3 regions of the Xanthomonas arboricola pv. juglandis genome follow, and region 3 is predicted to be linked to each of the others. Evidence: predicted binding sites of a transcription regulator. Region 3 holds the regulator's gene; each other region holds the start of a gene.
What was found. Region 3 encodes FliA, which starts transcription of late flagellar genes. Its sites were predicted from a motif close to TAAAGTTTNNCNNNCNNNGGCCGATAA; they were not measured.
Positions count from the first base shown of each region.

Region 1: the regulator FliA is predicted to act here: its motif matches at 4,091-4,117, upstream of KHN93_RS02690 (methyl-accepting chemotaxis protein).
Region 2: the regulator FliA is predicted to act here: its motif matches at 2,198-2,224, upstream of KHN93_RS01950 (HD-GYP domain-containing protein).

Region 1 covers NZ_HG999362.1:634,612-642,638, forward strand. Annotated here, with positions in the region: gene KHN93_RS02685 (glycoside hydrolase family 3 N-terminal domain-containing protein) at 1-1,571, shown strand, start outside; gene KHN93_RS02690 (methyl-accepting chemotaxis protein) at 1,753-4,020, opposite strand; gene KHN93_RS02695 (NADPH-dependent F420 reductase) at 4,321-5,067, opposite strand; gene KHN93_RS02700 (TetR/AcrR family transcriptional regulator) at 5,123-5,707, opposite strand; gene KHN93_RS02705 (NtaA/DmoA family FMN-dependent monooxygenase) at 5,900-7,228, shown strand; gene KHN93_RS02710 (NADPH-dependent F420 reductase) at 7,264-8,004, shown strand.
Region 2 covers NZ_HG999362.1:462,152-470,178, reverse strand. Annotated here, with positions in the region: gene KHN93_RS01955 (MarR family winged helix-turn-helix transcriptional regulator) at 1-305, opposite strand, end outside; gene KHN93_RS01950 (HD-GYP domain-containing protein) at 884-2,134, opposite strand; gene KHN93_RS01945 (MFS transporter) at 2,273-3,583, opposite strand; gene KHN93_RS01940 (gamma carbonic anhydrase family protein) at 4,302-4,847, shown strand; gene KHN93_RS01935 (DUF2167 domain-containing protein) at 4,928-5,824, shown strand; gene KHN93_RS01930 (YkgJ family cysteine cluster protein) at 5,838-6,104, opposite strand; gene KHN93_RS01925 (glycoside hydrolase family 5 protein) at 6,150-7,514, opposite strand; gene ilvD (dihydroxy-acid dehydratase) at 7,916-8,027, shown strand, end outside.
Region 3 covers NZ_HG999362.1:2,365,700-2,373,726, forward strand. Annotated here, with positions in the region: gene KHN93_RS10320 (serine hydrolase domain-containing protein) at 318-1,427, shown strand; gene KHN93_RS10325 (chemotaxis protein CheA) at 1,707-3,359, opposite strand; gene KHN93_RS10330 (protein phosphatase CheZ) at 3,362-3,988, opposite strand; gene cheY (chemotaxis response regulator CheY) at 3,988-4,380, opposite strand; gene KHN93_RS10340 (RNA polymerase sigma factor FliA) at 4,416-5,183, opposite strand; gene KHN93_RS10345 (MinD/ParA family protein) at 5,180-6,064, opposite strand; gene flhF (flagellar biosynthesis GTPase FlhF) at 6,051-7,733, opposite strand.

The sequences.
Region 1 (8,027 bases), 1.7 Mb from region 3:
GCGTGGACGTGTCCGAACGGACGCTGCGCGAGGTGTATTTCCCGCCGTTCCAGGCGGCGTTTACCGTAGGCGCGGTCACGACCATGGCCGCCTTCAACGAACTGTCGGGCATTCCCGCCACTGCCAATGCGTGGCTGCTGGATACGGTATTGCGCAGGGAATGGGGCTATCCCAGCCTGGTCGTGTCCGACTTCCAGGCCGACCAGGAACTGATCGCGCACGGCGTTGCGGCCACTGGCCGTGACGCGGCAAGACTGGCGTTTTTGGCCGGGGTGGATATCAGCATGGAAAGCGGCCTGTATCTACAGCACCTGCCAGCCTTGGTTGCCGCAGGCGACGTGCCGATGGCACGGCTGGATGCGTCGGTGAGACGCGTCCTGGCGTTCAAGGCGGCACTGGGGCTGTTCGACGACCCGTTCCGGCGCATCCGGCCCGCACGGGCGCAGTCATCGCAGCGCAACACCGACACCTTGGCACTGGCCCGCGAGGCCGCATGCAAATCGGTGGTGTTGCTGAAGAACGACGGCGAGTTGCTGCCATTGCGCCGCAGCGGCCAGCGCATTGCCTTGATCGGACCCATGGCGCGCGACTGGATCAACCACGCCGGGCCATGGAGCCTGTTCGACGAGGAGGACAAGCGCAATACGCTGGCCACCGCGCTGGCGAATGCGCTGCAGGACCCGCAGGCACTGCAGGTGGTGGACGGCTGCCACTTCGAGCAAGCGTTACCGGGCGGTGTGCAGGCCGCGGTGGCCGCCGCCAGGTGTGCCGATGTCGCGCTGCTGGCGATTGGCGAACCACTGGGCTACTCGGGCGAAGCGCAATCGCGCAGCGAGATCTGCATCCCCGAAGCGCAGCAACAGTTGCTGGCGGCAGTCGTCGCCACCGGTACGCCTGTCGCGGTCCTGCTCAGCACCGGTCGCGCGCTTGCGCTGCAGGCGCCGGTGCTTGGATGCGCGGCGATCCTGGTGACCTGGTTCCTGGGCTCGGCGGCCGGCCTTGCATTGGCTGACATCCTGTTGGGTGCGCAGGCACCGTCCGGCCGTTTGCCGGTGAGTTTTCCCCATGCGGTCGGGCAGGTGCCCTACACCTATGCCCACCCGCCAACCGGCCGTCCCAATCCCGGGCCGGACGAGCTGGAGCCTTACACCACGCATTACCGGACGGCGCCCAACACGGCGCTGTTTCCGTTCGGCCATGGGCTCACCTATGGGCGCATCGACTATGCCGAACTGAGCTTGAGCGATGCACGCCTGCCAGCCAATGGCAGCGTGCGCATCAGTGCACGCATCTACAACCGCGGCACGCGCGATGCGGACGAAGTGGTGCAGCTGTATGTGCGCGACCGCAGCGCCAGCGTGACCCGGCCGGTGCGGGAGCTGAAGGATTTCCGCAAACTCGCGGTGCCAGCTGGCGGCAGCGCGCCCGTGGAGTTCGTGTTGCGGCGTGCGGACCTGTTGTTCATCGGTCAGGCATTGCAACCGATCGTGGAGCCGGGTGTGTTCGATGTATGGGTGGCGCCATCGGCTGAAGCTGCAGGACTGACGGCGAGCTTCGAATTGGTGGAGTGAGGTGACGTGCGGTGGCGCTGGTCGATATTCATGACCTTGAGCATCACCTGCGTCCGAAGTCCGATGATGACCGTTGTTCCCGAGCAGTCGGTGCGACCGACCACGCGGATCACGTGCTGCGCAATGATGTGCAAGAGCAGAACGCGGGTGGGCCCGGAAATCCGGGCCCACCACGGTTCGGTCAGAACTCCTGCCAGCCTGCGCCGTCCGTTGCGCCGGTGACTGACTCGAGTTTGCGTGGTGCCCGGTGCGGGACAAGCTTTGCAGGTGTCTTCAGGGGCGCTGCCGTTTTCCTGCTTGCGGACTTGGCAATGGCGGACGTAGCAGCAGCTGCGCCGACCGGAACAGCTTTCTGTCCGTCGATCTTGAAGACCGCCACCGCCTCGGTCAGCTGCGTGGCCTGCTCCTCCATCGCACGGGCTGCAGCGGTCGCTTCCTCGACCAGGGCCGCGTTCTGCTGCGTCGTTTCGTCCATCTGCGTGACCGTGATGTTGACCTGCTCGATGCCTGCCGACTGTTCCTGCGAGGCGGCGGAGATCTCACCCATGATGTCGGTCACGCGCTGCACGCTGGAGACGATCTCGGCCATCGTGGTGCCTGCCGTATGCACCAGCGCAGAGCCTTCGGTGACGCGTTCGACCGAGTCGTCGATCAGCGTCTTGATTTCCTTGGCCGCGGCAGTGGACCGCTGGGCCAGCGTGCGCACTTCCGAGGCAACCACGGCAAATCCACGCCCCTGTTCGCCGGCACGTGCCGCTTCCACAGCCGCGTTCAAGGCCAGGATGTTGGTCTGGAACGAGATGCCGTCGATGACCGAGATGATGTCGGCAATCTTCTTGGACGAGGCTTCAATACCGGCCATGGTGCCCACGACCTTGCTCACGATCTCGCCGCCCTGGGACGCCACGCCTGCCGCGCCAATCGCCAGTTGGTTGGCTTGACGTGCGTGTTCGGCGTTCTGGCGCACGGTGGAGGTCAGCTCTTCCATCGAGGCGGCGGTTTCTTCCAGGTTGGCCGCCTGTTGTTCGGTGCGCTGCGACAGGTCCTGGTTGCCGGCGGCAATCTCGCTGGCCGCCGAATTGATCGACACTGCCGACTGCTGGATGCGGCCGACAATCTCCGCAAGCTGCGCGGCGGTGGTGTTGGCGTCATCGCGCATCTGCGCAAACACACCCCTGAACTCGCCGGTCATGCGTGCGGTCAGGTCGCCTGCGGCGATGGATTGCAGCAGCGAAGACAGCGATTGCAGGTTGCTGTCCGCGGTGGCCATGAGCAGGTTCAAGCTCTCCACCATGACGCGGAAATCGTACTGGAAACGCTCGGCATCGCCGCGCGCGGTGAAGTCACCGTCCGCGGCAGCCTGCGCCAGCTGCTTGATCTCGATGTTCATCGCGGACAGGTTGGCCTTGACCTCGTCCATGGTCTGCGTCAGCACGGCCTTCTCACCGGGCAGGCGCTCCATGCTCTCGCTCAGGTCGCCGATGGCATAGCGACCCATGATCCGGGCAAGGTTGGACTGCACGGCCAGGTGGGAGGCCACCAGGGCATTGGTGTCCTTGGCCATGCGGCCGTAGTCGCCCGGGAAGGCCTGGGCATCCATGCGGAAGCTGGTCTGGCCTTCGTCGTGGCGCTTGGCCATGTCGCCCTGTGCAGTCAAAAGAGCCTGCAGCTGTGTCTGCATGCCCTGCATGGCGCGCAGCAAGCGACCGGTTTCGTCCCTGGCCTGTGTCTGCACGTTGTTGCCGAGCTGACCATTGGCGATCGCCTCGGCTGCGTTGGTGGCGCGTGCCAGCGGCTGGGTCAGGCTGCGGGTGATGAGCCAGGCCAGCAGGCTGCTGACCAGCACGACCGCAGCACCGCCAAGGATGAGCAGGAGCTTGCCGCGATCCATCGACCGGACTGCTTCTGCGTAGGCCTGTCTGCTCTGTCCTTCCTGCCGGGTGACGAGCTCGCGGATCTTGTCCTGCCAGGCGAGCGTGGCAGGCCGCGCCTGCTCGCTGAGGATGTCCTGGGCCTGCGCGTTGTCGTTCTTGGCGGCCAGTGCCATGACTTCGTCGTTGAACTTCACGGAAGTCGCCCGACGCTCGTCCATCTCGTTACGGATCTTCCGCCCTTCCTCCGAGCTGGACAGCGTATCCAGCCTGGTGCGCAGCTCCTGGTAGCGCTGGCGCTGGGCGTTGATGGTGTTGAGCGCTTCGGTGTTGAGCTCCTCGCTTGTCGCCATGGCATACGTGCCCAGTGCGATCAGCAGCGATGAGTTGGCATCCAGCATGCCGTTGCCGATCTGGATCTTGGCGGTGCGGTCGAGAACGATGAAGTCCAGCTGCGCGCGTGCGTTCGCCATCGTACTCAGGCCGGTGGCCACCAGCAGGCCTGAGAGAAGAATCAGGATTCCGAATGCAACGGCCAGGCGGTGGCCGACGTTGAAGCGTTGAAGAAAGGCGATCATGGACGTCCCAGAAGAGATCAGTGGAGGCATCGATGTCCACGCTGTGAGCGAGCCTGGCACCGGTTCCCCAATAACGGCGTCCTTGTCCAAAACTGGAATGTCTGTCACTAAATTAGCATCGCACCCTTCAGAAAACGCCCGGGCTGTCGGGGTGCTCCTGACGCATGTCAGGACGGGCGGCTGCACGCCTGACACAAACCGCTGTTCGCCGTGCCGCCGTCTTGCCATCCTCAGGCTCGGCAACACCTGCCTGCGTTTCAAAACGCGCCGACTGCATGGCGATGTTGCCGACCTGCCTGGCTACATGTAGATGGCTCTGCTGATCCGGGCGCCGAAGCCCGCATCGGGATTGGTTGCGGAGTCGCCCAGCCTTTCCTGCATGACCGCCACGGCAAGGTCGCGACGTTTCGCCAGTCGGCTGCGGTCGGCGCTGGCGAGTGCATCGCCCATCTCGCTTCTGGTCAGATCGGTGCAATACGCAGGCGCTCCTGGCTGCTGGCGCCAGGAATCAGCCAGGTGGCCCGAATAAAACGCGTCGAAGCCGGTGTCATTCACCAATGCCATCGCGACCTCGCGATCGTTGTCGCGATCAGCCGCCACGGGGATGGCGATACGGCCGGGCGCAGTGGCCGGCTGGCCTTTCTCGGCAAGCGAACCAGATCCGATCGCATTCCATGCCTTGGCGATCGGGCGGCCCAATTGCTCAGCCACCCACAGGCTCTCGACCTGGCCCGCTTCAATCGCGTCAATCTTGCTGTCACGCGCGGGGTAGTAGTTGGACGTGTCGATCAGCACGACATCATTTGAAACCTGCGCCAGCAGCGGCTTGAACTCCGGAATGCTGTTCAACGGGATCGAAAGGATGATGGCATCGACATCGACCACGCATTCCTGCGCAGTCACTGCGCGAGCGCCCGCGGACAGCAGTTGCAGGTCAATCGTCTCTGGCCCACGCGAGTTGGCAACCTTGACCTCATGGCCGAGCGAACTCAGCTTTTTCACCAACGTCTTGCCGATATGGCCGGTGCCGATAATGCCTAGCTTCATGATGCGTTCTTCTGTGTGGAGAGCGGGGTGGTTTGCGGGGCGAGGGAAGTGCCTTTTACACAGGAAGCGCCCAGCCCGAGCGCAGCACGTCCTGCAGCGCCTGCCGCGCGTCGCTGTCCGCGTCACCGCTGGCAGCTCCTGCCCAGGCGATCGCAAGCGCGGCAAGAAAGATGTCGCGGCCAGTCAACGATGCCCGCGCCTGACCAGAGCGTTGTGCAGCCTGCAGAAACACGCCTGAGGCCTCGACCACGGATTGGCAGGTCGGCATCAACACCGAACTTGGCTGGGACCATGCGGCCCGTAGCGGCTCCGGAAGACCTTCGTAGGCATTCATCCAGTTTCCCAACGCCTCGATCCATCGTTGCAGCGCACGCCCCGGGTCGTGCTCTTCTGCCCTGATGGCCATGCGTGCTTGCTCGAGGTTGGCGTAATGCGTTTCCAGTAGCGCTGCCAGCAGGGCGTCGCGGCTGGGAAAGTGCCGGTACAAGGTTCCCGGGCCAACGCCTGCGCGCTTGGCAATGCTGTCCATCGACACATCGATGCCTTCCTCGGCAAAGGCGTTGCCGGCGACCTCAAGAATATGGGTCCTGTTGCGTTGGGCATCGGCGCGCGGAGGGCGTGGCTGAACGTCGGAAGACATAGGTCGGTTAGCCTGATTCTTGATATCCGGAGTGTATCTCCATATATTTCTCGGCACAAACGGAGTGTTTCTCCCTTTTTCGGGACGCTCTGAACCGGAAGGTTTCGAGACTGCAGGCGGCGATCGACTGTCGTCGTCTCCGCCGGTTGTCACCGCCAGACGCACGCACTACAGCCGCAGATCGAGGAACGCATGAGCCACCCCAAGACGATGATCATTGGCCTGCATCTGGGCAATGGCTACGGCTCCCAGCCGGGAGCCTGGCGCATGCCGTGGGTGGATCCGACCAACTACACCAGCTTCGATGCCCGCGTGCGTCAGGCGCAGGCCGCCGAGCGTGGGAAATTCCAGTTCATTTTCCTGCCTGACGGTCCGAGCGCGGTGGCCGATATCGACAACGAAGCGCCTCACTTCAACCTGGACGTGATGATGACCCTGGCTGCCGTTGCGCGCGGCACCGAGCGTATCGGTCTGGTGGCCACCGGCTCCACGACGTTCAACGAGCCGTTCAATCTGGCGCGGCAGTTCAAGGCGCTGGACATCATGAGTCACGGGCGTGCCGGCTGGAATGCGGTGACCTCCAGTGGCGAGGATGTCGCCGCAAACTATGGGCGAAAAATTCCGTCCAGCGCGGATCGTTACGCACGTGCGCACGAATTCGTGCAACTGGTGCAGGCGTTGTGGGGCAGTTGGGGGAAGGATGCCTGGCTGCACGACCAGGCCTCTGGCCGGTTTGCCGACGCCAGGCAAATTGCGCCGATCAACCTGCAGGGCAAGTTCGTCGGCTCCCGCGGACCGCTGTACATCCCACCCTCGGAGCAGGGCCAGCCGGTGATCTTCCATGCCGGCGGCAGTCCCAATGCATTGGAGCTGGCCGGACGCTACGCCAGTGCTGTGATCGGTGCGTGTTTCAGCATTGAAGATGCCCGCGCGCAACGCACCGCCTTCCGCAACGCCGCCAAGCAGGCCGGCCGCGACCCGGACGAGATCAAGTTCATTCCCGGGCTGATGACGACAATCACGCAGGATCGCCGTGCGGCACTGGATCGCCGGATTGCACTGACCGCGCAGACGTTTCCTCAGCGGCTGGGTTACCTGCAACAGATGCTCGGGCTACGTCTGGATCCTGCTGCACTCGAGCGGCCTCTGTCGCCCGCGCAACTGGCTGCGGCACGCCCGTCGCCCCAGGATCCTCGCTCGACAAAGGCGCTGCAGATCGCGCGGGAGGGCTGGAGCCTGCGCGACATCCTGGCCCATGGCGTCATCGACTATCACCCGGTGATTGTGGGCCCGGCGGTCGAGGCGGCCGACCACATGCAGGCCTGGTTCGAGGCAGATGCGGCCGATGGTTTCTGGATCTCACCGGATATCAATGACGACGGCATCGATGCCTTTGTCGATGGAGTCGTGCCGATCCTGCAGCAACGCGGTCTGTTCCATCGCGATTACCAGGGCACCACGCTTCGCGACCACCTGGGCGCACCTGCCCAATACGGGCGCGATCCACGCATCACTGCGTGAGCCGCAGCACGTCACACACATCGGAAGGAGCACACATGAACATCGGCATCATTGGCGCAGGCAATATCGGTGGCACCCTGGCACGCAAATTCGTTGCAGCCGGGCATGTCGTCAAACTGGCTGGTTCAAAAGGCCCCGACAGCATTCGCGAACTGGCAGAAACGATCGGCGCCGAGCCTGTCGCCGCTGAAGAAGCGGTCAAGGACGTCGAGGTGATCGTGCTGTCCATCCCGTTCGCCAGGATCCCCGAGGTTGCGGGCCTGTTCTCCACGGTACCCGCAGAGGTGGTGGTGATCGATACCTCGAACTACTACCCGCAGCTCGGCACCAGGATCCCGGAAGTCGACGGCGGCAAGCTGGAAAGTGTCTGGTCCAGCGAGCAGCTTGGTCGGCCCATCATCAAGGCATTCAACGCCGTGCTCGCCAGGACACTGACTGAGCGCGGCAAGCCCGCAGGCACGCAGAACCGGATCGCCATCCCGGTGGCAGGCGACAGTCCGGCCGGCAAGGCGATCGCGCAGCAACTGCTCGACGCTGCCGGGTTCGACTCGGTCGACGCGGGAAATCTTGCAGATTCATGGCGGCAGCAGCCAGGCACGCCTGCGTATTGCACCGAACTTCCGACCGCTGAGCTGGCGTCAGCGCTCAAGGCCGCAGTGAAGGGTGATGCACCGGGTCATCGCGATGCACTGATGGCCGAGTTCTTTGGCGCCGGCGCACCGCCAAGTCACGAGACGATCGTTGCGCGCAATCGGGCAGTGACCGCGCCGCGCTGAGATCCGTTTCCAGGGGATCGGAA
Region 2 (8,027 bases), 1.9 Mb from region 3:
CGTCCGCGCACCTGCCGCAGCAGGCGGCGCTTGACCAGGCGTGCCACCACGATCGCCAGGTTGGGCGCCGACACGTGCAGCACGTCGCCGATCTGGCGCTGGTTGATGCCCGGGTTGCCGTCCACCAGCATCAGCAGCGAGAAGTCGACCGGCTTGAGGTCGAACGCAGCAACGCAGTCCTGAAACATCCGCCGCACCAGCAACTCGGTGCGGGTGATGCGGTAGCCCAGCAGCCGCAGCAGGCGTGCCTGATCCACCGTAGTGACGGCATCCGGCAGCGGTACGGCAGTGGCAGTGACGGACATGACGGTTCTCGCAGCGAAGACGACAGGCGGACCGGTGCGCGCAACGCTCACCGCCCGCAACGCCGATCCGCGGCGTGAGCTGCATTGTAGACGCGCGCAGGCATGCCGATGTGGGCGTGGCCGCCGAGCGCGTGGCACCGCCGTGCAGGCAGGCGGCCACAGGCTGGTGCCAGTCCAGCGCCAGCACGTGGCGGCCACATGCGGCGGCACGCAGGTGTGGGAAGCGACGGTCATCCAGGCACGGCTGCGACATGGGATCCGGGGTCGGCAAGTGATTGCGTTCCGGAATAGTTATGGATCATAACTACATTGCCAAGCTGCAGCGCAGCATGGTCGCGCCCGCCAGGCTGACTCGGCGGGCCGATAGGCCTGGCGGGCATGGTGGCAACCGCCTGTGACCGGCGAGCCGGGCACAGGTGCGCGCGGTATGCCGGCCCTGGCGGCGATGGTGGCAATCACGACGGCAAGGCCGCGGCCCTCGCCCGACGACACTTGCGGACCCAGCCCACTCGCCCAGCGCATCTCCGCGCCAGGTAGGCCGCGTGCACACGCGCGGCGTGTGGCCAGTGGGTTACGGGTTACGGCAGCCAGAGCTTCTCGAGATCGCGGAAGCCCCAGTCCGAGGGGCTTTCCATCTGCGCGATACGGTCCTGGCAGTCCGGGCGCGACAGGTCGATGTCCTGCACCAGCACATGGCTGCGCAGCTTGGCCGAATAGAACACGCGCACCTTGGGCTTGAGCAGCGCATCGGGGGTCTGCTCGATGACCACCGCCAGTTTCTGCGACTCCAGCCGCACCAACGAGCCGACCGGATAAATCCCCAGCCGGCGCACGAAGGCCTGGAACACCACCGGGTCGAAGTGCCCCTGCCACGACGCCATGCGCTTGAGCGATTCGGCCGGATCCCAGCCGCGTTTGTAGGGGCGGTCCGAGCTGATGGCATCGTACACATCGCACACCGCGCCCATCCGCGACATCAGCGCGATGTTCTCGCCCGCCAAGCGGTTCGGGTAGCCGCTACCGTCCATTTTCTCGTGGTGGTGCAACGCGATCTCCAGCACCACCGCGTTCTGCACGCCGCCGGCCAGCAGCAGGCGATGACCGTCCAGCGGGTGCTGGCGCATGATCGCCATCTCTTCGTCGGTGAGCTTGCCGGGCTTGTTGAGGATGTCCAGCGGCGTCACCGCCTTGCCCATGTCGTGCAGCAGGCCGCCCATGGCCGCCTCGACGACCTGCCCTTCGGGCAGACCGAGCTGGCGCGCCAGCCCGCTCATCAGGCCAGCCACCGCCATCGAATGCAGATAGGTGTAGTCGTCGGCGGTCTTGAGCCTTGCCACGCTGATCAAGGCCTGCGGATGCCGCAGGACCGAATCGTTGATGGCTTCCACCAGCGGCATCGCCGCCTCGGTGTCGACGGTGCGGCCAAGCCGCACATCGCGGAACATCGCCTCGACCGTATCGCGGCCGTCTTCGAAGATCTTGCGTGCGCGCACCACTTCGGACTCGATGCCGACCTGCGCGGTGACGCTATTGGTCCGCGCGGTGCGCGTGGTGGTGGCCGGCTCGGGGGGGTCCGGTGCCGGCGGCGGCGCTTGCTCCGGCTCCGGCTCAGGCTGCGGATCGGGCGCGTCCGGCGCCGCCGTGTCCAGGTCCAGGCCACGCGCGGTGTCGATCACCAACTGCTCGATCCGGCTGCCATGGATCTTCTCCACGTCGTCCGAATCGACCAGGAACGAGGTCTTCCAGAACGGGTGGTGCACCCACGCGCCCAGCAGCTTGTAGACATACATGCCGGGGCGGAGTTGGTCTGAATCGATGGTTCTGAGCATGCCGGCGCTGATCTGCAAATGGTCCGCGGAAGAGCCCGCCACGACGATGGAGGGTCTGTCGGGTTATCGGCAGTGCGCAGGATTTCTTTGGTCCGGTAGAACTCGCTCGCGCCGTGCGGCGACCGCTGGCTGAGCAGTTCAGCGCGCCGGCAGGCGCATGCCCAGCACAGCGATGGCCGCGAGCAGCAGCGGCACGCTGCAGGCCAGGTACAGGGCCGCCGGCGACCAGCCCGCATCCACCAGCACGCCCACGCACAGCGGCGAGGCGATCGCACCGAAGCGGCCCACCCCGATCGCCCAGCCCATGCCGGTGGAACGCACTGCCGCCGTGAAGACCACCGGCGCCACCGCATACAGCCCGGCGATGGCGGCAAACAGCACCGCGCCGCTCAGCACCGCAATGACGAACGCCCAACCCAGCACCGTGCTGTACCAGCCAAAGGCCATCAGCGCCAGCGCCGACAGCCCCAGCACACCGGCGGTCAGCCACGACAGCCGCGCACGCGCGGCCAGCGCGCTGAAGATCGCACCGCCGGCGATCCCGCCCAGATTCAACAACACGCCACCGGTCACGCCCTGCTCTGCCGACAGGCCGGCCACGACCAGCAACTTTGGGGTCCAGCTGAGCACGAAGTAGAACGCGAACATCAGCAGAAAGAACGCCAGCGCGATCAACAGCGACTGCCGCCGCAATGCCGGCACGAACAGGGCCGCATAGCCCCGCGCCCGATCGGAGCCATGCGGCGGCGGTGACGGCAGTACCGCCTGCGGCGGCATGCCCATGCGCGCAAGCACCGCGTTGAAGCGTACGCCAGCACCGGGCGGGCGACGCGCGATCAGAAATTCCAACGACTCGGGCAAAAACGCCAGCACCAAGGGCACACACAGCAGCGACCCGAGCGCGCCGAGCACAAACACCGCGTGCCAGGACCAGTGCTGCAACAGCAGTGCTGCGATCGCGCCGCCCAGCGTCGCGCCGATCGGATAACCGGTGGCCTGCAGCGCCAGTGCCGTGCTGCGCCACTGGGCGGTGGAATATTCGGCAGCGATGACCGCAACGCAGGCCAGCATGCCGCCGATGCCGATCCCGGTAAATGCCCGCAACGCGCCGAGTTGCCACACCCCGGTGGCCAGCGCCGAGGCGCTCATGCCCACGGTCAGTATCGCCAGGCATGCCAGGATCGTCGCGCGCCGCCCGATGCGGTCGGCCAGCGGCGCCAGCAGCAACGATCCCACCGCCATGCCGACCAGGCCGGCACTGAACAAGGCCCCGAGCAGCTTGCCCGACAACTGCCACTGCGCCGACACATGCGGGGCGGTGAAGGCCATCGCCATCACATCGAAGCCATCGAGCATGGTCAGCAACACGCACACCGCCACCGCCCTCCACTGAAACGGCGTCATGCGTTGCAGTACGAAGGGTGCAGGTGTCGCGGCGCTCTGGGTCATCGGGTGATCCTGGTTAGGGAGGGCAGCTGCATTGGTAACCTCACGCATGGCCATGCGCTCACGCAGCGCCACCACGACGAAGACGCAAGCGCGCTGGAAGCTGCGACGGCCTTCGACAGCGCAGCGGTACTGCATTGCGGCAACGACAGTCGGGGTGTTGCAACGTCACCGCACGCTAGGCCGATCGCAGAGGGCGTTCAAGACGGCGGCCTGCACGGGTGTGCGCTTATCGAACAAGCCGGCAGCGCGCTTCGCTTATCCCGCCACGCATTCGTTGAGCTGTCTGCGTAGCGGCATCTGCGGTGTGCGCCTTGCCTGCACGGAAACGATCGACTTTCATGCGGCTGCAGCGCGTGCCTCGAGTGCGATCAGACCGGGCAACCATCACGTTCGTTTGGTCAGGCCTACAAAGCGCAGTGCCGCACTCGTGATGCAGGCATGGATGCAACGCTGCTGGCAGCGAGGTTGAACGACGCGACATATGCATGACTGCACACCGCCACACACACCTCGATCCGTTCGGAGCGGCAGCGAATTTGCAGGCGCGGCCTCACACGCCCTGGCGCCAGCTGTTCCAACACACTGCGCCGCTGCATCAGGCACGTCCGCAGCCAGATCGATCCACTGCCGCACCAGCGCTTTCCGCATGCAGACGCTCGCCCGCTATCATGCAGGCCGCGCCCGCACCGGGCGGCAAGCCGACATGCCGGAGATCATCGTGACCCCGATTCGCTCGTTCCTGGAACACACCCCGCAACTGGGCGCACGCGTCTATGTCGATCCTGCCTGCACCATCATCGGTAAGGTGAGCCTGGGCGATGACGTGTCGGTGTGGCCGGGCACGGTGATTCGCGGCGACGTCAATCATGTGCAGATCGGCGCACGCACCAACGTGCAGGACGGCACCATCATCCACGTCAGCCACCATAGCCCGTTCAACAAGGCCGGCTACCCGACCGTGATCGGCGCCGACGTCACGGTCGGCCACGGCACCATCCTGCATGCCTGCACCATCGAAGACCTGTGCCTGATCGGCATGGGCGCCTGCGTGCTCGACGGCGCCACCGTCAAACGCTACGGCTTTGTCGGCGCCGGGGCGGTCGTCGGCCCGGGCAAGATCGTCGGCGAAGGCGAGTTGTGGCTGGGCAATCCCGCACGGCTGGCCCGCACGCTCAGCGACAGGGAAATCGAAAGCCTGCATTACTCCGCACAGCATTATGTGCGGCTCAAGGACCAGTACCTGGGCACCGTCGGCACCGGCTGAGCCGTTGTCCGCCCTACGCAGGCATGGCAAGATCGGCGCCCTGCGGCGTGGGGACGCTGCCCTCGAATGGATTCGACCCGATGCATACGCGTTTTGCCCTGGGCAGCCTGCTGGCCGCCTGCCTGCTGATCGCAAGCCCGTCGCTGCTGGCCATTCCAGCCGACGCCGTCGACGAAGCGCAGGTGCTGTCTGCCCTGCAGTACCGCGACGGCCACATCGACGTGCCGCAAGCCAAGGCGCACTTCGACCTGGACCCGGCATTCCGCTACCTGGACAAGGCCGACACGCGCCGCGTGCTGGAGCAGCTGTGGGGCAACCCGCCTGACGACAGCGTGCTGGGCATGATCGTGCCGCGCACACCCGCGCTGGATGCGCCGGGTGGCTGGGCAGTGGTGGTGACCTATGCCGACGACGGTTATGTGTCCGACGAGGATGCCGCCAAGATCGATTACAGCGAATTGCTGGCCGACATGCAGAAGGGCACCGCCGAAGACAACGCCGCGCGCCGTGAGCAGGGCTACGGCACCGTCGACTTGCTCGGCTGGGCGGTGCCGCCGCGGTACGACGCCGGCAGCAAGAAGCTCTATTGGGCCAAGGAACTGCGCTTCGATGGCGCCCAGCAGCACACGCTCAACTACGATATCCGCGTGCTGGGCCGCAGCGGCTACCTCAGCCTCAATGCCGTCGCCGGCATGGACCAGCTCGAACAGGTCCGCCAGGGCATGCAGCAATTGCTGCCGATGGCCGAATTCGACCAGGGCGCGCGCTACGCCGACCACAACCCGTCCACCGACAAGATCGCCAGCTATGGGCTGGCCGGCCTGATCGGCGGTGGCCTGGCGGCCAAGGCCGGGCTGTTCGCCAAGCTGGGCCTGTTGCTGGCCAAGGGCTGGAAGCTGGTGCTGTTGGGCGTGTTTGCCGTGGGTACCGGCATCAAGCGGGTCTTCTCCCGCAAGGCGCAGGGCACCGGCAGCTGAGGCGTGCCGCGGCTCACGGCCGCGTGGCGTGCTCCAGTGCCGTCAACGTGGCCAGCGCCTGCGCGCGCGATGCGCCGCACATGTCCTCGGACGGACGCAGGCTGGCGCACACCGCCGGCCGCGTCGGCAACCCGAACAGGCGACAACGGCCCTGGCCGTCGAGCTGCACGCAGGGCACACCCGCCGGCTTGCCTTGCGGCATGCCGGGGATGGCCGAACTGATCGACGGCGCGATGCAGCAGGCCGCGCAGCCGGCGCGGCACGGGATGTTCTTGCGCATGCCGCCAGTGTAAACCGCCGCCACCTGCCGGCAGCGGCAGCGTGGCTAGCGCGGCGGGATGTAGCTGGACAGGCGCACGTCGAAAAAGGCCTGCACGGCAGCGAGATTGCTCTTGGCCTGAATGTCCGCGCCCACGTCGCGGCTCATGCCGAGCACGTCGTCATCCGGCCAACCGGGGCCGAAGCACCATTGCGTGCTGGGGATATTGTTCGCCTGCAGATGGGCCAGCATGCGCGTGGTGGCGACCTCCGCGCTGCGGTTGCCGGCCGGGTAGCCGTGCTCGCCGAGATAACCGCGCTTGCCGGCATCCCGCAGGGCGTCGATGAAGGGCGTCACCATCGTGATGCCGGTATCGGGCTGGATCACTTCGTTGCGCCCGCCCGGTCCGATCCAGTTGCCGCCGCCAGCCCCGTTGTTGTCCAGATAGTTGTGCGCTTCGTAGACGATGCGGTTGTAGGGATCGGGGATGTCGAACAGGCCCATCGAATCCTTCTGCCAGAGCCGGGCACTGGCATAGCCGTTGCCGCACACGAACACGAAGTGGTCGCGGTCGCGATCGATGATGGCCTTGCAGCACGCAGTGGCGGTGTTCTGCCAGTGCGTTGCCATCGACAGCACGCTGCCGTCGGCGGCGCGCTCGTCGCCCTGATAGGGCTCGTTCATCACGCCCCAGCCGAACACTGCCGGGTGCTGCCGGAACCGGTTGACGATGCGTGCCCACAGGTCGGGCAGGCCGGACGCGTTGTAGAGCGTGCACCCCGGCGTGCCGATCACGCGGTATTCGTACAGCTTGAGCAGCCCGTCGCGGCGATCGAAATAGCCCTGGTAGCCGAAGTTACGCAGCGGATAGGTGTCGGCCCAGACCGCGGCGGCCGCCGGGTCGTCGATGCGGTTGCCGCGCGCATCAAGAAGCGTTCCGCTGGGGTCGCGCCGATAGCCCGACTTGACGGCCACCCGCTGCGGCAGGCGCATGTAGTCATGCAGCTCAACGATGGCGCGCTTGCCGCGGGCGGCGATGTGGTCCAGCGCATCCTGGACCTGGCTGCAGTAGGTCTCGTTCAAGGCCAGCCCCTGCCCCCGCGTGAAGCGCGCGGCGGTGGTCGGCAGCCGGAACAGCGGGCAGGCCCCGGCGGCGGCCACGTGCTGTGCGGCAATGGCGCGATAGTGGGTGCCGATCTCGGCATTCTCCACATAGCTGTTGGAGGCCAGGCCCGACAGGTTCAGGCCCGCGAACGGCAGGGTGGCGCTCTGCGCAGCCGCACGGCCGCCCCACCCGAGGCCGGCCAGTGCCACCGCGCCGGCTGCGCCCTGCAGCACGCGACGGCGGGTGATGCAGGCTGCTGCCGGCGTCTGGTCGATGGGATGCGGGCCTGCCGCCGCCGTGCGGCGTGGGTGTGGATGGTCGGACATGGGCGCCTCCTGCGGTGCCGTTGGTGGAGATCCTTGGCGGTGGTGCTCCCCTCTGCCGCACCGGTCTGACGGCGATGGTGCCGGTGTGGCAGCGGCGCAATCTGCGCTCCGGTTTGCACTCCGGGCACTGCATGCCGGCCCACATACGTTTACATCGCATTACATGCCAAGCCGACCAGCGGGCGCCGCGTGCGGGAGGCGCGTGTTCGCACGCCCGGCGAACGCTCCGGCGCCGCCTGTGCGATGCGCGCTGCCCGCGCCCTCCCCCACCGCCACGGCGTGCCCTGGCCCACGTGCTACCGTGCCGGATCCCCGGAGCGCGCCGCGACCGTTGCAGCAGCAACAGTCACGACGCGGTCTAATTGCCAGCCACCGCTCGCCAATCAGCCGTCGAATTCGCCATGCCCGAGTATCGCTCCAAGACCTCCACCCACGGCCGCAACATGGCCGGCGCCCGCGCACTGTGGCGGGCCACCGGCATGAAGGATGGCGACTTCCACAAGCCCATCATCG
Region 3 (8,027 bases):
AACGGTTCTAGGGTCACTTCAAAAGAACGGGGTCAGATTCACTTAAGGAAGTCAACCTGACCCTGAGGTTTGGACCCGTTATTCGACAAATAGCTGCCATTGTTGAATGGCCGGAATTGGTGAGATGTGGAAAGGCCGGTTTCGAAGCAGCTAAAGCGATTCCCGCCGCTTAGCCGTATCACCAAACCGGCGAGAGATTTCTGTCTTGCGAGGTGGCGACACCATACAACGTCGCGTATGCGGACAGGAAGTATCCGTCCGAATAGGGTGATACCCTCTGCATGGATCAAACGCTGATGTTGGAGTGAGGAGTAAAAATGGTCGCCTCAATTAAACGCCGCACTGTTTTGGCTGCGGCATTAACCATGGCCCTGCCGATGCGTAGCTTTGCCCAACCCGGAATTGAAGCTGATAGCGTGTCCTCGGCCCTTCGCCGTCGCGTAGCCGAGGAAAAGCAGGGCACAGGGGCCGTATTGGGGGTGGTACGCGCAGGCGAATTGAAGACCTTCCACTACGGAACGGTTGGCCTAGGTAAACTCCAACAGCCGAATGATCGGTCAGTATTTCAGATCGCCTCGCTAACCAAGATATTCACGGCACTATTACTTGCTGATTGCGTTCAGCGGGGTGAAGTGAATCTCGTCGATCCGCTATCAAAGTACATTGCAGTTCCTCCCGCCACCTTCGACGGGAATGAGATCACGCTTCTCGATTTAGCCACTCATACGAGTGGGCTACCACTTCGGCCATCCAGTCGCACCGGCCTCAGTCAAGACAACCCCTACGCCGGCTACACCGAGAGCGATCTTTGTGCTGATTTAGGTCGTGTTCGTCTCACGCGCTTACCGGGGTCGAGTTTTGAATACTCGAATTTTGACTACGCATTATTGGGTTACGCGTTGTCACAGCGCCTTGGCAAAACGTATGCTAACCTCTTGCGAGCTCGCATTCTTGAACCGCTTCGTATGGACGAGACTACGCTTACTCTATCAACGGAGATGCAGCACCGGGAAATTTGGGGTTACGATGCGGACTTCCACTCGGCTCAACCCTGGGAATTTGGTGCGCTTGCGCCGGCAGGCGGCCTTTTTTCGACGGTGAAGGACCTGTCGAAATTCATGACACTTTGGACAAACAAAGAAAGTGGTCCCCTCTCGCGGGCGGCTTCAATGATGCTGACCGTAGATAGGCCCGGCGATAATACCGATACCAGAATGGGTATCGGCTGGCGGAAGGTCCACCCGGATGGCCAGAGCATAGCTTGGAGCAATGGAAATGGCGGCGGCGTTCGTAGCTTCATGGGCTTCAACGCCGACACGCGCGTCGCCGCAATCGCGTTTATCAACAAAACATCGGGTTTTGGAGTTGACGATATCGCGCTTGAGTTGCTTGCGCCAGCTGGCTCGCATGTTCCCCCGTTTTTCTAAAATCCGGGCTGGTTTAAGATGCTTAAATATTAGCTGGATGGGAAATAACGGTTCCAGATTCAGTTCCACGGTAGCCTGACCGTCGCCAAACCATCGCGCCCATGCCTGCGCGCGTAGCAGCATAGATCGGCAGCGATGCTGGTAGTGAAACGACAACGGCCGCAGTACGCGGCCGTTGCCGTCAAATCAGGCAGACAAGATCGTCTTGCCGATTCCCGATTCCCGATTCCCGATTCTCCCAATCCCGAATCCCCAATCCCGAATCCCCAATCCCCAACCTCAATGATCGCTGGAACGCAGCCCATCCACATCCAGGATCAGCGCCATGCGGCCGTCGCCGATCAGGGTGGCGCCGGCGTAGCCGGGCAGGCCGCGCAGGGCACGGGGCAGGGGCTTGATCACCACTTCCTCGCGGCCGCGCACCTGGTCCACCACCAGGCCGAAGCGGGTTTCGCCGGCCTGCAGCAGCACTACCGTCAATAGCGGCGGTTGTTCGGCGGGCACGCCCAGCCAGCGGCGCAGGTCGATCAGCGGCAGGGTGTGCGAGCGGCGATCCAGCACGGCGCGGCCGTCGAACCAGCCCAGCGAGGTCTGCGGGGCGTGCAGCACCTCGACCACGCGCGCCAGCGGCAAGGCATACACCGCTTCGCCGGCCTGCACCAATAGGGTGGGCAGGATGGCCAGGGTCAGCGGCACGCGGATCATGAAGCGGCTGCCGCGGCCCAGTTCGGACTGGATCTGGATCTGCCCGCTGAGTTCGCGGATGCGCGATTGCACCACGTCCATGCCCACGCCGCGGCCGGAGATGTCGGTGACCTCGGCCTTGGTCGAAAAGCCCGGCATGAAGATCAGATGCAGACACTCGTCGGTGCTCAGGCGGGCGGCGGCTTCGGCGTCGATCAGGCCCTTGTTGCGGGCGATCTCGCGCAGGCGTTCGGGGTCGATGCCGGCGCCGTCGTCCTGGATCTCGATGCTGACGTAGTCGCCTTCCTGCTGCGCGGACAGGCGCACATGGCCGCTGCGCGGCTTGCCGGTGGCTTCGCGCAGGGCCGGCGATTCGATGCCGTGGTCGATCGCGTTGCGCACCAGGTGCACCAGCGGGTCGGCCAGGGCCTCGACCAGGTTGCGGTCCAGTTCCGTCTCGGCGCCGATCAGTTCCAGTTCCACTTCCTTGGACAGCGTGCGCGCGACATCGCGGGCCACCTTGGGGAAGCGTGCGAACACCTTGCTCACCGGCTGCATGCGGGTACGCATCACCGCGGTCTGCAGGCGCGCGGTGGCGATGTCCAGGGTGCTGACCGCGCGGTCGAGTTCTTCGTCGCGCAGGCGGGTACGCAGGGTCTTGAGGCGGTTGCGCGACAGCACCAGTTCGCCGATCAGGTTGACGATGGCGTCCAGGCGCTTGGTGTCCACGCGCACGGTCTGCTCGGCGTCAGCCGCCTTGGCCGCCGCCTTGGGCGCGGCCTTGGCGCCCGGCGCAGCAGCGCCGTGTGCGTCATCGTGTGCGGGTGCTGCGGCAGCGGCCTTGGGCGCGGCCTTGACCGCCGGCGGGCCGCTCTTGGCATCGAACTGCGCAATCAGCGAGGCCGGTGCATGCGGCACGGTTTCGCCCGAGCCCATCGCATCCAGCATGGCCTGCAGATAATCCAGCGACTGCTGCGCGGCATCGAAGTGATGCGCCTGCAACACCGCCTGACCGGAGCGCGCCATGCCCAGGGTTTCCTCGGCGGCGTGGCAGAGCTCCACCATCGGCTTGATCGCCAGGAAGCCGGCGCCGCCCTTGAGCGTGTGGAAGCCGCGGAACACCGCGTTGAGCTGGTCGGCTTCGTCCGGTGCCTGTTCCAGCGACACCAGCTGTTCGCCGAGGCGATCCAGGATTTCCTGGGCCTCGACAATGAAATCGGCAGCAATATCGTCTGGAACAGCACTCATGGTTACAGCCCCAATCCGGACAGCAGGTCGTCGGCGTCGTCCTGCGACACCGCGTGACGGTCCAGGCCCTTGACTGCAGGACCGGCAAGACCGCCGTCGTCTTTCTTCGGCTCGGGATTCTTCGGCGGCAGGCCGAGTGCACCGAAGCCCTCGTGCACGCGCCGCACGATGCCGGCCACGCGACGGATGATCTGGCCGCTCAGGTCCTGGTAGCTCTGCGCCAGCGACAGCTCGGTCAGGTTATGGCGCATCTTGTCCATTAGCGCGCCCTGGTCCTGGTTCAGGCCACCGTCGCGCAGCTGGTTGGCCAGCTCGCGGCATTCCTCGACCAGGTCCAGCGTGCGATGGCTGGCCTTCTCGGTCATTTCCACCACGTGGTCCAGGCGCGAGCAGGCATCGTCCAGTTCGCCGGCTTCCTCGGGCACGGTGGGCAGCTCGCCCAGCGCCTGCCCGAGTTCGCGCGCGAGCCGGCTCAGGCTCTGCATCATCGGGCGCGTGCGCAGCGCGGCGAGGTGGTCCACCTCGCGCCGCCAGGCGACCTGGTCACCGCTTTCCAGTGCATCGAGCGCGTGTTGCAGGCGCTCGATCAGGGCGGCACGTTCGGCATCGGCTTCCACGGTGGCGTTCATCAGGCGGTCGCCGCCAGACGTTCGAACACCTTGCCCAGCTTCTCTTCCAGCGTCTGTGCGGTGAACGGCTTGATGATGTAGCCGTTTACGCCGCACTGGGCCGCTTCGATGATCTGCTCGCGCTTGGCTTCGGCGGTCACCATCATCACCGGCAGGTGCTTGAGCTTGGCGTCGGCGCGGATGTTGCGCAGCAGGTCGATGCCGGTCATGCCGGGCATGTTCCAGTCGGTGACCACGAAATCGAACGGGCCGGCCCGCAACGCCGCCAATGCGCTGTTGCCGTCTTCGGCCTCTGCGGTATTGGTGAAGCCCAGATCGCCCAACAGATTCTTGACGATACGTCGCATCGTCGAGAAGTCGTCCACGATCAAAATCCGCATGTTCTTGTTCACATCAAGCTCCTAACACTAAAAAATGCGCGAAAAAATCATTCGTCAATTTCGACACCGGCATCGGCCAGTTCGAAGACCTTGAGGCGGCCGCGCAGACGCACCACCGCCTGGCCATGGATCTGGCAGACGCGCGATTCGCTGACACCGAGCACGGCGCCGATTTCTTTCAGGTTCAATTCCTGTTCGTAGTACAGCGACAGCACCAGCTGCTCGCGCTCGGGCAACTGGCCGATGGCCTTGCCCAGCTCGCGGCCGAATTCGCCACGCTCCATCATCTGCTGCGGATTGGGGCCGCCCTTGGCGGTGGTGTCCAGCTCGCCGTGATCCTCGATCCGTGACTCCAGGCTCAGCACCTGGCCGCGGGCGGCATCTTCCATCAGACGCAGGTAGTCGGGCAGCGGCATCTCCATCGCGGCGGCCACTTCGGTGGCGGCGGCGGCGCGGCCGGTGTGCTGTTCGATCTTGCGCACGGCGGCGGCGGCGTCGCGTGCGCGGCGGTGCACCGAGCGCGGCACCCAGTCGCCACGCCGGATTTCGTCGATCATCGAGCCGCGGATGCGGATCGAGGCATAGGTCTCGAACGAGGCGCCCTGTTCGGAGTCGTAACTGCGCGAGGCTTCGATCAAGCCGATCATGCCGGCCTGGATCAGATCGTCCACTTCCACGCTCGCCGGCAGGCGCGCGGCCAGATGGTGGGCGATGCGGCGCACCAGGTCGGCGTGCTGGGTGACGATGTCGTTGGCGTTGTTGCGCTGCACGGCGCGGTACTGCGCGCTGGCCGTGGTTGCGGTAGCGGTGCTCATGCGGCCACTCCCCGTTGGATGATGCGTTCGACGAAGAACTCGACGTTGCCGCGCGGCACGGTGGGGGCCTGCCAGCGCGAGGTACGGCGAGCGATTTCTGCAATGGCCTGCGCCGACGGACTGGCGGGGTAGGCCTTGATGACCGGCTGCTGGCGCTGCACCGACAGGCGCAACCAGTCGTCCTGCGGCACGTGGCCGAGGTAGTTCAGCGACACGTCGCCGAGGAATTTTTCGCAGACCCGCGACAGCTTGTCGTACAGCAGGCGGCCCTCGTTGGGGTCGCGCACCATGTTGGCGATGATCTGCAGGCGGTCCACGCCGCGTTCGCGCGAGAGCACCTTGATCAGCGCATAGGCGTCGGTGATCGAGGCCGGCTCGTCGCAGACCACCACCACGGTGTCCTGGGCGGCCTGGCAGAAGGTCAGCACGCTGTCGGTGATGCCGGCGGCGGTGTCGATGACCATCACGTCCAGGTCGCGCTCCAGCTCGGAGAACACGTTGACCAGGCCGATGTGCTGGGCCGGGGCCAGTTCGGCCATGTGGCGGCGGCCGGAGGCGGCCGGGACCACCAGCACGCCGCCGGGGCCTTCGATGATCACTTCATCCAGCGTGCAGCGGCCGGCGATCAGGTCGGCCAGGGTGTACTTGGGCGACAGTCCCAGCACCACGTCCAGGTTGGCCAGGCCCAGGTCGGCGTCCAGCAGCAGGGTGCGCTTGCCCATGTCGGCCAGCGCCACGGCCAGGTTGGCGGAGATGTTGGTTTTACCCACGCCGCCCTTGCCACCGGTCACGGCAATGGTGCGCACCGGGCCCAGGGGCTCGGGACGGGTCGCCGACAGGGGGAAGGCGTTGGTCAGCTTGGCGTATTCACGCGACTGCATGGTTGTGCTCCGGAGTACAGGGCTTATCGGCAGCGCGCCGCAAATCTTCAAGGCGAAGAACGAGACTGGCGGCATTGGCGCGGTGCAGGTCGTCGGGGACCCGCTGTCCGTCAGTCACCCAGGTGATGGGCATTTGGTGATCGACGACGACCGACAGCGCACTACCGAAGCGGCCGGTCTCGTCAAGTTTGGTCAGCACCACGCCCTGGGGCTTGGCGTGGGCGAAGCGGCGCACGACCTCGTCGAGGTCGGAAAAGTGCGCGTTGGCAGGCAGCACCAGCAACGAGGTGACCTGGTGCGCGGCGCGCAACCAGTTGAGCTGGGCGGCCAGGGCGCGGTCGCGCTGGCCCATGCCGGCGGTGTCGATCAGCACCAGCTTGTAGTCGCGCAGGCGCTCGAGCAGTTCCAGCAGGCTCTCGGCGCTGTCGGCCTCGTGCACGGCGATGCCGAGCTGACGGCCGTAGCTGTGCAGCTGCTCGCGGCCGCCGACGCGCTGGGTGTCGGTGGTGACCAGGGCCACGTCGCGCGGGGCGTGCTGGGCGGCGAAGCGCTGGGCGAGCTTGGCGATGGTGGTGGTCTTGCCGGCGCCGGTCGGGCCGACCAGGGCGATCACGCCGCCGCGTTCCAGCGGGTCGACCGGGGCCACCGGCAGGCGCTTGGACAGCAGCCCCAGCATCAGCCCGCGGCCGCGGTGCAATTCGGTATCGGCCGGGATCTGCAGTGCCACGTCGCGGATCAGGCCGGCGTCGAAGCCGTAGTCGTCCATCAACTCCAGGGCCTGGGCGCGCACCGGCGAGCCACGCAGGCGCTCGTCGGTGAGGCGGTTCATTTCGCGCTCGATCATCTGCCGCATCAGCGCCAGCTCGCCACGCAACTGCTTGAGTTCTTCATCGTTCTGCGGCGCCGGGGCGGCGGCGACCGGCACCGCGGCCAGCGCCGGCCGGGCAACCACCAGCGGCGGCAACGCGGTCGGCGGCAGGATCTGCGGCAGCGCGTCCAGGTCGAAGTCGGCGTCGTCGTCCAGCGCGTCTTCGTCCTGGTCGTAGCCGGCCTGCACGGGGGCAGCGGCGGCGGCCATGATCGGGGTCGGGGCCTGCACCGGTGCGGCCTGCACGGCGGCACGCTGCACCGGCGCGGTGGTCAGGAAATCGGCGAACAGCTGTTCCGGCACGGCCGACAGCGCGTGTTCCTGGCGCGGCGCGGCGGTCACCGCGACGGCGTGGGCCAGGGCCTGGGCGGCGGGCGAGGGGACGGCGGCGCTACGCACCGGTGCCGGCACCTGCGGCTGGCGCGGCACATTGACCGGCTGGCGCAGCGCCATCGCGGCGATCATGTCTTCGGCGGCACTGGCAACGCGCTGGCGCTGGCTCGTGCCGGCATCGGCGGCCGGCTTCAGCGGTGCGTGGACCGGTGCTGCGGCTGCTTGCGGGGCCGGTGCCTGCGGGGCAGCTGCCGACGGGATCGGCGCGGCGGCAACGGCCGGCGTCTCGGAGCGCGCGGTTTCCAGCGCACGCTGCACGAGTTCTTCGTCGTAGTTGCTGGCAGCGACGATCTCGATGCCTTCGGCGGTGCGGCGATTGGACAGGATCACTGCGTCCGGGCCGTGTTCTTCACGCACCATGCGGAATGCGGTGCGCATGTCCGGGGCAACGAAGCGTTTGATTTTCATGCGAAGTGCCTCCAGGAACGGGACCCGCCGGACGCCGGACGGGTGCGCGATGAATGTGGGTGTGTTGCCAGCGTCATGAGTTGCCTGTCCCGTTCGGTTGTTCCAAGTGCTGCTCTCGCCCCGCAGCGGTGGCGCTGGCTGCGGTCTCGGCAGAGCTAATGCACGCGGCGTGCCAAAACGGGGTGCCGGGGTTCCGGCGCGGGGAGCTGGTGCGTCGGGACGGGGCGGGAGCGGCGTGTACGGTCGGGTCCGACGGTTTCAAGTCAATGGATTGATTGACTTTTTTCCGGGGCG